2 linked regions of the Roseobacter denitrificans OCh 114 genome follow. The protein of the gene in region 2 interacts with the protein of the main gene of each other region in a pairwise test. Links are inferred from orthologs where the notes say so. Each region holds a gene or a part of one and is shown on either strand. Other genes may lie near its edges.

Region 1 (7,160 bases), on a different replicon or contig from region 2:
CACTAATTTGACAAAGTGTCGCAGGAGGAATTGAACGTGTCTTGGCAACCCTATGCAATCTCACTCGTGGTCGGACTCGGAGTAGGTGTGATCTACGGTCTTTTGACCGTGCGATCACCTGCCCCTCCTATCATCGCGTTGCTCGGCCTTTTAGGCATGCTCGCGGGCGAGGCGACAGTCCAATGGTTGCGCGGCCATTCCAGTGCTGTGGCCGACGCCCTGCACCTCAAATCCTTCTCCGTGGCCACCCGCCATGACGAAGACGAGAACCCCAAATCCTAACCCCAACTCTCGGAGACCAAAACTATGTCCAAAACCGAACTTCTCACCCCTGAAAACAGCCAGGTGATTTTTATCGATCACCAGCCGCAGATGGCGTTCGCCGTGAATTCCATCGACGGTCAGACGCTGAAGAACAACACAGTAGCGTTGGCAAAATCTGCAAAAGCCTTTGGCATTCCGACCCACATCACTACCGTGGAAACGGAAGCTTTCTCGGGCAACACCTACCCCGAATTGCTTGATGTCTTCCCGGAGGCCCCACTGCTGGAGCGATCCTCGATGAACTCTTGGGACGACCAGAAGGTCCGCGATGCGCTGGCCAAAGGTGCCGCCGAGGGCCGCAAAAAGATCATTGTATCCGGCCTTTGGACCGAGGTGTGCAACACCACATTCGCGTTGAGTGTTCTGAATGACACCGACTACGAGATCTACATGGTGTCCGACGCGTCCGGTGGCACCACGAAAGAGGCGCACCAGAACGCAATGGACCGCATGGTGCAGGCCGGTGCCGTCCCGGTGACCTGGCAGCAGGTGCTGCTGGAATGGCAACGCGACTGGGCGCGCCGCGATACCTATGACGCGGTCATGGAAATCGTGCGCGAACACTCGGGCGGCTACGGCATGGGCGTCGATTACGCCTACACCATGGTCCATAAGGCACCTTCGCGCAGCAAGCACTCGGGCGAAACGCTGGCCCCTGTGCCCGCAGACAAGCCTCTGGCTGCCGAATAGACCCAACGCCGCGCCCCCCGACACAGGGGCGCGGCCCCCCTTCCCTATTGCAAGACGGAGGCTGCCATGGCCGATACCATTCTTTTCAACGGCAAGATCATGACGATGGACCCGGACCACCCCGAGGCGAGCGCCGTCGCCATGCAAGACGGGCTTATCCTGGAGGTCGGGTCGGACGCGGACATCCTGCGCCTAAAATCCGCCGACACCGATGTCATCGACCTGGGCGGTCAGCGCGTGATCCCCGGCCTGATTGACAGCCACACGCATATCATCCGCCAAGGCAACAACTTCGCCATGGAACTGCGTTGGGACCACGTGCCCTCGCTCGCCGATGGATTGCGGATGCTCAAGGCGCAGGCCGAGCGGACGCCCGCGGGTCAGTGGATCCGCGTTGTGGGCGGCTGGTCTGCGGACCAGTTTGCCGAGAAGCGCCTGCCCACCATTGATGAGATCAACGCCGTCGCACCCGAGGTGCCCGTGTACGTGCTGCACCTCTATGACCGCGCGTGGCTGAACAAGGCCGCTCTGCGCGCGCTTGGCATCGACAAGCACTACTATGAGCCGTTTGTTTCGGGCCGGTTGGAGCGTGACGATCAGGGCAACCCCACAGGGCTGGCCATGGCGCGCCCCAACGCGCAGCCGCTCTATGCGCTGCTCGATATGGCGCCCAAGCTGGACTTTGAGCAGCAGGTCACCTCGACCAAGCACTACTTCCGCGCGCTCAACGGCCTTGGCCTGACCTCGGCGCTGGATTGTGCGGGCGGGTTCCTGAACTACCCGGACGATTACGGCGTCCTGACCGAGTTGAACAAACGCGGCGAGCAAAGCGTGCGCATCGGCTATCAGCTGTTCGCGCAACGCCCCACGCTTGAGTTGGACGACTTCAAACGCTGGAACGACATCGTGAAACCGGATGAGGGTGATGACTACCTCAAATGCGTCGGCGCAGGTGAAATGCTTGTGGCCTCGGCCTATGATTTTGAGGACTTCAGCTACCCCCGCCCCGACCTGCCCAAACGGATGGAGGGCGATCTGCGCCCTGTACTGGAGTACCTATTCGAGAACCGCTGGCCGATCCGTTTCCATTGCACCTATGAGGAAAGCGCGCACCGTTTGCTGAAGGTCGTCGAAGAGGTCGGCCGCGACAAGGGCCTGGAGGAGTTGAACTGGATCTTTGACCACGGCGAGACCGTGTCTGAGGCCACGATGGAATGGGTCGCGCGTCTGGGCGGTGGCATCAGCTATCAAAACCGGATCGCATTCCAGACCACCGCCTACCGCGACCGCTACGGCGAGGCGGCGCTGAACGACGTCATGCCCGTCAAAAAAGATGATGGCCTCTGGCGTGCCGCTGGCGGCGGGCACTGATGCGACGCGCGTGTCGTCCTATAACCCTTGGCTCGCGATCCACTGGGCCGTGTCCGGCAAGGGGCGCGGGGGCGATGTCATCTGGCAGGCCGCCAACCGTCTGAGCCGCGAAGAGGCCTTGCGTCACTGGACGTCAGCGGGCGCGTGGTTCAGCCGCGAACAGGGCAAGAAAGGTCAGATCAAAGCGGGGCAATTCGCAGACCTCGCCGTGCTCGACCGCGACTACTTTGCGGTGCCAGAGGATGAGATCATCAACCTTGAGGCGGATCTGACCTTCACAGGCGGCAAGGTTGTGCACGCCAAAGGGCCCTTCGCAAGCCATGCCCCGGCAGACTTGCCCGGCCTGCCCGATTGGTCGCCTGTCCCGATGTTTGGCGCGCCAGGTGCACCAAAGCCGAGCCTCGTGTCATAGGCGGCTGAATAGCCTAACGCGGAAAGGCGGTTGCGAACGCCGTTATCGCCTTTCCGTTTCAACACCAAACCGCCCGCGATCAAGCGCTATTTACCGTTCGGGCAAGGAGTTTTCGATGAGACACACACGCCTCAAACTCGCTGACAACACGCGCAAGACCGCGATAGATCTGTTGCAAAGAACGCTGGCCGACGCCATTGATCTGCGCCTTGCCGTGAAACAGGCGCATTGGACCATCAGGGATCCACGCTTTCAGCAGCTCCATGAGTTCTTTGATAGCCTTGTGGAACCGCTCGATGAAGAAATCGACACCATGGCCGAGCGTATCGCAACGCTTGGCGGGGTGCCTGATGGCCGTGCGATTGCCGTTGGCCAATCAAGCCGTCTGGACCCCTATGGAACGGACGTGGTGTCCGGTGACGACCATCTGGAGGCGCTCGCTGATCGCTTCGCCACCTTGGGCAACCATGTGCGCGAGAGTATCGACCTCGCGGATGAGGCCGGTGACGCGGACACGGCAGATATCTTCACCTCCGCATCCCGGTATCTGGATAAAACGGTGTGGTTCCTTGAGGCACATCTGTCCAACGACGCCAGCGGGCTCAAAGCGGCGTCGTGACACCGAACTGTTCATGCACCCTAGTCATCTGACAGCCAAATCAACCTTAAGGAAATTACATGTCTGATATTGAGATTACCCGCACAGATACCGATAGCAAAGCCCGCTACGGCGCCACGATTGCTGGTGTGGAGGGTGAAGGTGAGCTGACGATTTCAAAGGTGTCGGACAGTCTGATCATCGCGGATCATACGGGCGTGCCGGACAGTATGCGCGGCATGGGCGTTGCAGGTGCATTGGTGGACCGATTGCTCGCTGATGCGCGCGCCGCCGGCCAACGGATCGTGCCGCTGTGTCCGTTCGTGCGCGCCTATGCGCAAAAGCACCGGGAGGAGGTCGCAGATGTCATCCAGTGGTAGCACAGTAGAGGCACCTTCTCCGGGGGCGTTTTCGTCCTTCGGCCACATGGCGTTTGCGCTTTTGTGGACGGCGACTCTGATCTCGAATGTCGGCACCTGGATGCACGATGTGGGCGCTGGCTGGCTCATGACAACGCTCAACTCCAGCCCTTCTGTTGTCACGCTGGTGCAGGCGGCTACGACACTGCCGGTCTTTCTGTTTGCACTTTTTGCAGGCGCTCTAGCCGACCGGCTGGACAAGCGGCGCATGCTGATCACGATCAATATTTTGCTGACGATTGTTATCTCAACACTCACGGTTCTCGTGTGGCTTGAGATGATGACCCCGCTGCTGCTGATCCTGTTCACGCTGGCCATCGGAACGGGCGCTGCATTCATGGCCCCGGCTTGGCAGGCCATCGTGCCGCAGTTGGTCCCACGGGAAAAACTGAAGCCCGCGATCGCGCTCAACTCGATGGGCATCAATATCAGCCGTGCCATCGGCCCCGCACTGGCAGGCATCCTGATTGCGAGCGTCGGCCTTGCCGCACCCTTTGCGCTGAACGCAGTCAGTCATCTCGTCATCATCGTGGCGCTCTTGCTGTGGAAGCCGGAACCTACAACGGGGACAAAATATCATGGACCGATCCTCGGGGACATGGCCACTGGTCTGCGCCATGTCCGAAACAATGAAGCTCTGAAAGCGACCGCTATCCGTGCGGGAGCGTTCTTCATCTTTGCGTCTGCCTACTGGTCGCTTTTGCCTCTGATCGCGCGACAGGCCGAAGGTGGCGGATCACAGCTTTACGGCACCCTTGTGGCCCTGATCGGCGGTGGTGCTGTGACCGGTGCGCTGCTCTTGCCGCGCCTTCAAAAGCGGTTGGACTCTGATATGGCCGTGCGGGCGGGCACGCTTGGAACTATCGCAGCCCTTTTGATTATGGCGCTTTCCGCAACGCCTGTCGCGTTGATGGCAGCCGCGTTTCTTGGTGGGTTCTCATGGATCACGGTCCTGACCTCCTTCAACGTGTCTGCGCAGATGGCGCTGCCCAACTGGGTGCGCGCAAGGGGTCTCGCGGTGTTTCTGATGGTGTTCTTTGGCTCAATGGCCGCGGGTTCGATCATTTGGGGCCAAGTCGCGACTGCGACATCTATCCCTGTCGCCTTAATGATTGCAGCGGCCGGTTTGGCACTCGGTATTCTGGTCACGCGTGGCTTCAAAGTGGGGCAAGCAGAGAACGCTGATCTAACACCATCAGCTCTTTGGCCCTCCGCCCCTGTCCTGAGTGACGGCCAGTACCCAGATCAACGCGCCATGGTGATGGTGGAGTACCAGGTCAATGCCGACCGCAAAGCCGATTTCCTCGCAGCCCTTCACGCGTTCTCAAAAGAGCGGCTGCGCGACGGGGCGACGCAGTGGTTTGTTCATGAAAGTGTCGAAACGCCCGGGCTATGGATCGAGAGCTTCCTGCTGCCCAGTTGGTCGGAACATCTTGAACAGCACCAGCGTGTCACGCGTGACGATGCAGATGTGCAGGATCGTCTCCGCGCCTTTGATACGCGCGAAACTGGGCCCGTTGTCCGGCACTACATATCGCCTTGACGAGGCGTTTTAGGGGTCCAGCGATCCACATCTAAAAGTTGAACCAAAAATAACCGCAACCAATGCCAAAGGAGGAATTCGAAGATGATAAACTTCACGCTGAACGGCCGCTCGGTCGAGGTGGATAATCCAGAGGACGAGTTGTTGTTGCTTGTCATTCGTGATGAGCTCGGCCTGAAAGGGACCAAATATGGGTGCGGGGCCGCGATGTGCGGAGCCTGTACCGTGCATGTGGACGGAGAGCCCGAATTTTCATGTCAGTTGTCTGTCGGGGATGTGGCAGGATACGAGGTCACTACCATCGAAGGCTTGTCCGAGGATGCCAGCCACCCGCTGCAAAAGGCATGGATTGACCAACAGGTACCGCAATGCGGCTACTGCCAGTCCGGTCAGATCATGCGCGCAGCAGCCCTTTTGTCTGAGAACCCCGATCCTTCCCGCGCCGAGATCGCCGAATACATGGCGCCGAACCTGTGCCGCTGCGGCACTTATAACCGCATCTTCAAGGCGGTCGAACAAGCCGCTCAGGAGGTGTGAGATGACCACGACATCAAATCTATCGCGCCGTAGTGTCCTCAAAGGAGGTGCCGGTCTTTTCTTCGCGGTCGGCGCGGGCGGGGTGTCGGCTGTCAGCGCGCTGGCTCAGGCAAATACCGGGCTGGCCGTGAACCCATGGCTGAGCATTGCCTCCGACGGTGTCATCAAAATCGTGTTCCCCTCCACCGAGATGGGGCAAAGCAGCTATAGCACTTTGCCACAGATCCTTGCCGAAGAGCTTGACGCAAACTGGGACGATGTGGTGATCGAGCAATTGAATGCGGATGATCGCACCTTTGGAAACCCGTTGTTCGGCGGCGTGCTTTACACAGCGGGCAGTACCGGTGTTCAGAGCTACTACGATCCGATGCGCCGGGCAGGTGCACAGGCGCGTGACGTCCTGTTGCAAATCGCAGCACGCGAATTGGGCGTGCCCAAGGAGAGCCTGCACACAGAGCCAAGCGCTGTTGTCGCCGAGGATGGAACGCAACTCAGCTATGGTAATCTCGCTGCCGCCGGGACGACAGGCGTGGATATTCCAAGCGCGGATAGCCTTGCCCTCAAGGACCCTCAGGATTTCCGCATCATCGGCCAGGACATCCCGCGCCGCGATGTGCCTGCCAAAAGCACCGGCAATGCCCAATACGCGATAGATGTGGAACTGGACAACATGGCCCATGCGACCGTGCTGCGCGCCCCTGTCGAAGGCGAAACACCTCTCACACTGGATGATACGGACGCCCGCGCAGTCAATGGTGTGTTCGATATTGTGACCTTGCCGGACGGCGTCGCCGTTGTCGCCGAAAGCCTGTGGGCCGCATTGGGGGCACGCAGTCTTTTGCAGGTGGAGTGGTCGACAACATCGCCAGCCCGCGGCTTCAATAGTGAAGCAACCCTTGAAGCCTATGCAGCCGCCGCACAGGATGCCCAGTCAGAGCCTGCGATCTGGGCAGAGCGTGGCGATGCACCTTCTGCGATTGCAAATGCGGAACGGCAGATCAGTCACCTCTATTTGTCGGATTATGCCTATCATGCTCAGATCGAACCAATGGCGGCTGTTGCCTCAGTCGATGCCGATGGGCTGGGGGCTGAGGTTTGGGCTGGCACGCAAACCCAATCCTGGACCACGCAAACGGTGATGCAAACGCTTGGAACCACCCAAGACCGTGTCAGACTGAACATGATGACAATGGGCGGCAGCTTTGGCAGACGGACGGCCTTTGTTCAGGAATACGTGCGCGATGCGCTGCTTTGTTCCAAGGCCGT
Region 2 (7,213 bases):
CGGTCATGCGCACGGTCGGTGACCCGATGAGCACAGGCGAGGTGAACCTGACAGGGCCATTGACACTTGAGGCCACAGCGGTGGGCACGGACACATCCCTGCACCAACTCGCCGCCCTTGTCGCCGTCGCCGAAAGCGGGCGGTCCCGCTACACATCACTGGCGGATCGCGCCGCCAAGCTTTATGCGCCGGGGGTTCATATCCTGTCCGCCCTCGCATTTCTGGGCTGGCTCTTGTGGTCGGGCGACATGCGTGTGTCACTGAATATTGCGGCAGCGGTACTGATTATCACCTGCCCCTGCGCGCTCGGTCTTGCGGTGCCGGCAGTTACAACTGCGGCATCCGGGCGGCTGTTTCGAAAGGGTCTCCTGATCAAGAATGCCACCGCTCTCGAACGTCTGGCAGAGGTGGATACGGTCGTCTTTGACAAAACCGGCACGGTGACGCTGGGCATGCCGCGCGCCACGAATTGGCATGATCTGACGCAGGATCAACAATCGCTGGCCTATGCGCTGGCGCGGGGATCATCACACCCTCTGGCGCAGGCAATCGTGACCGCTGCGCAGGATGATGATACGGCTGAGATCGCGCTTTCAAATCTGACGGAGCAACCGGGATTTGGCACGCAAGCGCATTATGCGGACAGGCCTGTTCGTCTGGGACGTCCTGAGTGGATCGGGGCGCTGGTTGAAACCGATGGTTTGTGCACGGCATTGGATACCGGCGAGGGCGCGCCGATCATCCTGCGGTTCGAAGACCGTCCCCGCCCCGGTGCCGCTGATCTGATGGCTGCGCTGAAACGGCAGGGAATGCGGGTAATCTTGCTGTCTGGCGATCGTCAGGCACCTGTTGCCCAAACGGCGGCACATCTGGGAATGCCGGATTTTGCAGCCGAAATGCTGCCCGCTGACAAGGTTGCATTCGTCCAGCGCCTGACCGATGAGGGCCAACGGGTCTTGATGATCGGCGATGGTTTGAATGATACCGGCGCTTTGGCGGCGGCACATGTGTCAATCAGTCCGGCGCAGGCTCTGGATGCAGCACGCGCTGCCTCTGATATCGTGCTGCTCGGTCAGGATCTGATGCCCGTGGCCGATGCGGTTGCAACGGCGCGGCTGGCAACCAAGCGCATCCGGGAGAACTTTCAAATCGCAACGGTGTACAACATCGTCGCGGTGCCGCTTGCTGTCGCCGGTCTGGCCACGCCGCTGATCGCGGCCTTGGCGATGTCGACGTCGTCGCTAACGGTATCGGTCAATGCTCTGCGGATCAGGGGGCGCGGATGAACGTCCTGGCATATCTGATCCCCATTTCCCTGATACTCGGAGGCCTTGGGCTGGCCGGGTTCTTATATACGTTGCGCAGCCGTCAATACGAAGACCCCGAAGGTGACAGCCGCCGCATTCTAAGTGATGAATGGGACGATAAGCCGAAAAGCGATTAGAGCGTCTGACGGAATACCTGAAACATCACGTATCATGTAGCGCGTTGAAATTCTTGATTTCAGGCAGCGTTATGTGATTCAGTTTTTCCGTATGACGCTTTAGCTTTTTAAAATCGTCACGAAGGGTTTTGTGCCGATCATAACCCGTGGTTGCCCGCCGCAGTTTTGCGCCGGGAGGTGACAAGCGGTTTGCCAAGGGCTCAGGATGGCCCCACCGTTTTGCATGTGATGTTGCGCGCCTGAAGGCGACGGCATGCAAGATCTGCGGAGTCTTCGGTCATACCGAGGAAGTTGGCGTCAAACCCACTCGACCGCCGCACAACCTTGCGCAATGTGCCATCCAGCGTCTCCATCTCTGTGAGCGCGGTCGTCAACAACGCGCGTTCGGCAAGATATCGGCTGCCAAACTGCCCGACATTCACACCCCATTGCCGCCCGCCTGATGTCGACAGTCGTGTGACGACTTCGGTTTCCGCTGACTGGTCCAGCGAGGCGTTGATCAGGTCCGTGGGGCGCATGGCAGGCCTGATCGACACGGGTGCGACCCCGCCGATCGGGACCGCAGAACCTGTTGACGGGGTTTCCTGTGCTTCGATCAGGGCCGATTTGATATCGCTGTTCAGTATTCCCGTGGTGCTTGCGATGCTTGCTGTCGACGTCTTTGCCTGCTCAACTGCGGCGATTATGTCCTCCGCATTGACCGGGCTTTCCACCGCAGCGACAAGCGGCCGGATCTGTGGGCGCAAACTGGCCGTCATGATCGTCGCGTCCCGTGTCCCCTGATGTCGTGTCGCAAAATAGGACGGCTTTTTGGGCTTGCGCACGGTTGCCCTGCTTGGCGCGCGTTTGAAGCCCATGTCGAGCAGCTCCGCAACCCGCTTGTTGCGCGCAATTGTCGAGGTGCCGCCGAAAACGGTTGCAATAATGCGTTCCTGACCACGCTCGGCGGAGGCAACGAGATTGAAGCCCGCCGCACGCGTGTATCCTGTTTTGATACCATCCGCTCCGCGGTAGGCTGCCAGAAGGCGGCGGTTCGTGTTTGCAACATCCCTGACCCCGGCATGGGTCGACCGACGAGAAAACAGATTGTAATATTCGGGGTAATCATAAAGCACATGACGCCCCAATAGCGACATATCGCGCGCGGTGGACATATGCCCACTTTCCGTCAGACCATGCGCGTTCTTGAACGTTGTGCGGGTCATCCCCAGTTCTTTCGCGGTTCGGTTCATGCGCCGCGCAAAGGCCGCCTCTGAGCCTTCGAGTGCTTCACCGATGGCGGTCGCCGCATCATTGGCGGATTTGATCGCAGCGGCCCGTATCAGGTAGCGAAAGGCGATGCGCTGGCCTGATTTCAGCCCCAGTTTTGAAGGAGGTTCCGCAGCGGCAAAGCGGGAAATCTTGACCTTGGTATCAAGCGAAATCTCCCCGTTTTCAACAGCTTGAAAAGCGATGTAGAGCGTCATCATCTTGGTCAAGGATGCAGGGTGCAAACGCGTATCTGCGTTGCGGGAATGTAAAACCTCGCCCGTCCGCGCATCCATCACAAACGCCGCATAGGGGGCGGCTGCTGCGGTGAGAGGTAAGATAACGAGCATCCACAGTACCGCGAATGCATATAGCCCATACCGGGCCGGCCAGGTGCGCCGAACCTTCATGATAACCGCCTTTTTTCTGCCTCATGTCGCCGAATTTTTTCGGCTGACTTTATTGGCGCTGACGCTAACACAGCTTTTGGTTTCAATAAACCATTGAATTAAAGAGAATGTGTTAAGCTTCGATGAAGCTTAAACTTGATGCAAATTAAGCGCAGGCATCAGCCGGTTTCGTCAAAGGCGAGCGCAATTCTGCCCAAAATCGCTGCGCAGCCGTTGAGTCACCGGCACAGCGGTGCGATTTCCCGGATCGTGTAGCGCCGATGCGCGCCGCAGTCACATCGACCTTGGCAATGGGCGGAATTTTCCACTCGGCCTTGCCCCTTTTCTAAACGCGCAGACAAGTTATATAACCTGTTCAAGGACTCACCACACCCGCCAATATCAGGAGCAGCAATGCACCGAGATTTACACATGATGTCTGACCGTTCGGAAGATGATGGGGATACCTCCATCCTGACCGCAACGAAACCGAAAACGAAGCGCCCGCCGCTTTACAAGGTTTTGTTGTTGAACGATGATTTCACGCCCATGGAGTTTGTGGTGCATGTGCTTGAGCGTTTCTTTGGTCTCAATCATGCGCAGGCGTTCGAGATCATGCTGACGGTGCATAAAAAAGGCGTCGCGGTCGTGGGTGTCTTCAGTCACGAAATCGCCGAAACGAAAGTCGCGCAAGTGATGGATTTTGCGCGTCGCCACCAGCATCCGCTGCAGTGCACAATGGAAAAAGAAGAGTAAGCAGGTGATCGACGCCCGTCTGGTGCTGGCGCTGAGCGAGGGTGGTCTGGTGCTGCCTGACGCCGGCCAAATCACGGTTGTTAAGCCGCCGCTTGACGCGCGACTTATGGAACTGCCGCGTGATCGGACGTGCATTGTCGAGGGATTCAAACCGGCCCATGAGGCGTGGAAAGCGCGCGGATACCCCTGTGAGGCGGAGTTTGGCGGATCACATGCCACCACCATCATCTGTCTGCCGCGCGCCAAGAAAGATGCGCGCGCCTTGATTGCGCAAGCTATGGCGCCGGGCGCGGAAATGGTCATCATTGACGGTCAAAAAACCGACGGTATCGACAGCATTCTGCGGGACATGCGCAAGCGTGTGGAGGTTTCCGCGCCGATCTCCAAGGCCCATGGCAAGCTTTTCTGGTGTATGGCACCGGATGCGGAACTTTTTGAAGACTGGCGGGATGGGCCGGCCTTGACCGAGGGTGGGTTCTGGACCGCGCCTGGTGTTTTTTCGGCGGATGCGATTGATCCGGCCTCCGCCCTGCTGGTGGATGCGCTGCCGGATAAACTGGGGCATGAGGTTGCTGACCTTGGCGCGGGGTGGGGGTTTTTGTCTGCCCATATCTTGACCCGTGCGGATGTCGAAGCGGTGCACCTCGTGGAGGCGGAGCATATGGCGCTCGAATGCGCACGGCGAAATGTCACTGACCCGCGCGCTGTCTTCCACTGGGCCGATGCCACCGCGTGGACGCCCGGGCGCAAAGTGGATGCCGTGGTGATGAACCCGCCGTTTCATACATCCCGCACGGCTGATCCCGCATTGGGGCAGGCGTTTGTGCGGGCAGCGGCGGCGATGCTCAAGCCGCAGGGGCAGCTCTGGATGGTGGCAAACCGTCATTTGCCCTACGAGCAATGCCTGCAAGACAGCTTTGCAAATTGCTTTGAAATTGGTGGTGATACGCGCTTTAAACTGTTCCATGCAGCGCGCCCCAAACGACAGGTCCGGCGCTAGGCTGGCTATCCCGAAAGGAGACTCATGTCTTTTTCCATCAGTGGCAAAACGGCGATCGTAACAGGCGCGGCGAACGGCATCGGTTTGGCGATCGCCCGGCAATTTGCAGATCGTGGCGCGAATGTGATGTGTGCCGATATCGACGAAAGGAGGCTCGCCGAAGAGTGGGGCGATCTGTCCGAAGACAGTAATCTGCGTTACTTCGGCGGTGATTTGCGCCAGCGTCTGACAATCGCCAATCTGGTTTCGGCGACGATTGATAGCTTTGACCGGGTCGATATTCTGGTCAACGCATCGCGGCAGGTGCTTGAAACGGATGCGCTGGACTTTGAGGACACATCGGTTTCGATTTTGCTGGAACAGAACCTTATGACAGCACTGCATCTGACACAACAGGTCGCGAAAAGGATGATAAAGCAGGGGGTTGACCAGCCAGAGGGTCAATGTGGATCAATCATCAATCTCAGTTCAATTACCGCCCGCACCACGCGCCCGGAGTTGATGGGCTATTCCATCGCCTCTGCCGCGCTTGAGCAGATGACCCGCTCCATGGCGCTGGTTCTGGCGCCTGAGCGCATCCGCGTGAATGCCATCGCCTTCGGGTCGGTGATGAGTGCATCGCTGAAAACCTCGATGAGCGAACATAGTGAGTGGCGCGATGAAATTCGCAATCAAACGCCGCTGGCGCGCATTGCGGGCCCGGCTGAACTGTCTGATGCTGTCCAGTTTCTTGCGGCAGAGAGTTCAAGCTTCATGACCGGGGAAGTCATGACGGTCGACGGCGGGCGCAGCCTGCTGGATGCGGTCGCGGTGCCGGCGCACTGACAATTGCGCTTGGAATGCCGTGGAAAAGCGGTTTAGAGATGGTGTCAGGATAAACTGACACATTAGGCTGCACTATGACCACAGACTACGATACGGAAAAAACACGCGCCTCTGCCTGGTTTCGTGACCTGCGCGATCAGATCGTAGCAGCTTTTGAAGAGCTGGAGCGGGATCACGCGACAGGCCCTCTCAGCGATGGAGAGGCGGCCGTTTTCGATGTAAGTGAAACCAAACGCCAGAGCGATGATGGTTCTGACGCCGGTGGTGGTTTGATGAGCGTGATGCGCGGCGGTCGTGTGTTCGAGAAGGTCGGCGTGAATATATCCACCGTCTACGGCACCCTTGGCACCCGCGCGCAATCCGCGATGGCGGCGCGCAAGGGCATTCCGGGGATGAAGGATGATCCGCGCTTCTGGGCCTCTGGCATCAGCCTTGTCGCGCATATGCAAAATCCGCATGTGCCTGCGGTACATATGAACACGCGGATGTTCTGGACGCCCCATGCGTGGTGGTTCGGGGGTGGCTCCGATTTGAACCCTTGCATCGAATACGACGAGGACACCGCCCATTTTCACGCCCAGCAACAGGAAAAACTGGACCCACATGGGGCAGAGCTCTACCCGCGGCTGAAAGAATGGGCGGATGAGTATTTCTATATCCCGCACCGCAATCGGGCGCGCGGCGTGGGCGGGATTTTCATGGATGATCACTGCACGAACGATTGGGAACGGGACTTTGCCCTGACCCAGGACATCGGGCGCGCGTTCCTACCTGCCTATGTGCCACTGGTGCGCAAACGTCGGACGCAAGACTGGACGGACGCGGACAAGGATGCGCAACTGGTGCATCGCGGCCTCTATGCCGAATACAACCTGGTTTATGATCGTGGTACCAAGTTTGGATTGGAGACAGGCCACGACGCGAATGCCGTATTGATGAGCCTGCCGCCCTTGGCAAAATGGGTGTGATGCAGTGAAACTGCCCCGGCGCGATGCCCTTTAGGGATCGCGCCGGGGAGTGAGATACATGGGCTAAAGCGTCATTCCAAAAATCCTAACCACGTAACGCTGCCTGAAATGAAAGATCTCAAAGCGCTAAGTGATGTTTCGGGTGTTTCGTGAGACGATCTAGTGCCAGTCGAAAAAGCTGGGTCCGGCGCGCTTGAGCAGTTTTTCGGCAAGATCGCGCCCCATGGCCGCGCCATCCGATATCGGACCTGAGCGTTCACCGTTGAGCGCTTCGGACCCATCCGGGCGAAGCACTTCACCGCGCAGCCGCAGATGATCGCCCGAAAGCTCTGCCAGCCCCGCAATCGGTGTCTCGCAGGAACCATCCAGCGTCAGCAGGAAATTGCGTTCGGCCGCGAGCCGCTGACCGGTAGGGCCATCATGGATCGCGCTCAGCAACTCTGCCGTGTTTGTGTCCGCGATCCGGCGTTCGATCCCGATGGCACCCTGCGCTACCGCTGGCAGCATGTGGTCGGTTTCAATCGGCGTCGCAGGCACCTCATCCATTTTCAGACGGCTCAACCCGGCGCAGGCAAGGAAGGTG

What was found. Proteins that work in one complex are often made in the same cells at the same time.
Region 1: the proteins of clpS (region 2) and dps interact in binary tests that used the Escherichia coli proteins (3 or more experiments, as listed by UniProt). The link is inferred for Roseobacter denitrificans OCh 114 from one-to-one orthologs.

The regions. Positions count from the first base shown.
Region 1 is NC_008386.1:83,946-91,105, reverse strand. The notes cover bases 1,779-4,664. They hold dps (DNA starvation/stationary phase protection protein Dps), read left to right. Parts: upstream 1,779-2,912; coding sequence 2,913-3,416; downstream 3,417-4,664. Other genes in these bases: RD1_RS19880 (MFS transporter), read left to right, coding at 3,759-4,664; RD1_RS19885 (GNAT family N-acetyltransferase), read left to right, coding at 3,476-3,775; RD1_RS21350 (amidohydrolase family protein), read left to right, coding at 2,348-2,797; RD1_RS19895 (amidohydrolase), read left to right, coding at 1,779-2,385. In the rest of the region: RD1_RS19905 (DUF1427 family protein), read left to right, coding at 37-282; RD1_RS19900 (hydrolase), read left to right, coding at 307-1,014; more of RD1_RS19895, read left to right, coding at 1,081-1,778; more of RD1_RS19880, read left to right, coding at 4,665-5,357; RD1_RS19875 ((2Fe-2S)-binding protein), read left to right, coding at 5,442-5,894; RD1_RS19870 (xanthine dehydrogenase family protein molybdopterin-binding subunit), read left to right, coding at 5,896-7,160.
Region 2 is NC_008209.1:1,239,020-1,246,232, forward strand. The notes cover bases 2,228-5,166. They hold clpS (ATP-dependent Clp protease adapter ClpS), read left to right. Parts: upstream 2,228-3,495; coding sequence 3,496-3,837; downstream 3,838-5,166. Other genes in these bases: RD1_RS05900 (D-alanyl-D-alanine carboxypeptidase family protein), read right to left, coding at 2,228-3,102; RD1_RS05910 (class I SAM-dependent methyltransferase), read left to right, coding at 3,842-4,837; RD1_RS05915 (SDR family NAD(P)-dependent oxidoreductase), read left to right, coding at 4,862-5,166. Also shown: RD1_RS05890 (heavy metal translocating P-type ATPase), read left to right, coding at 1-1,286; cbb3-type cytochrome oxidase assembly protein CcoS, read left to right, coding at 1,283-1,444; more of RD1_RS05900, read right to left, coding at 1,645-2,227; more of RD1_RS05915, read left to right, coding at 5,167-5,662; hemF (oxygen-dependent coproporphyrinogen oxidase), read left to right, coding at 5,737-6,630; hemC (hydroxymethylbilane synthase), read right to left, coding at 6,790-7,213. UniProt on the Escherichia coli protein: Involved in the modulation of the specificity of the ClpAP-mediated ATP-dependent protein degradation.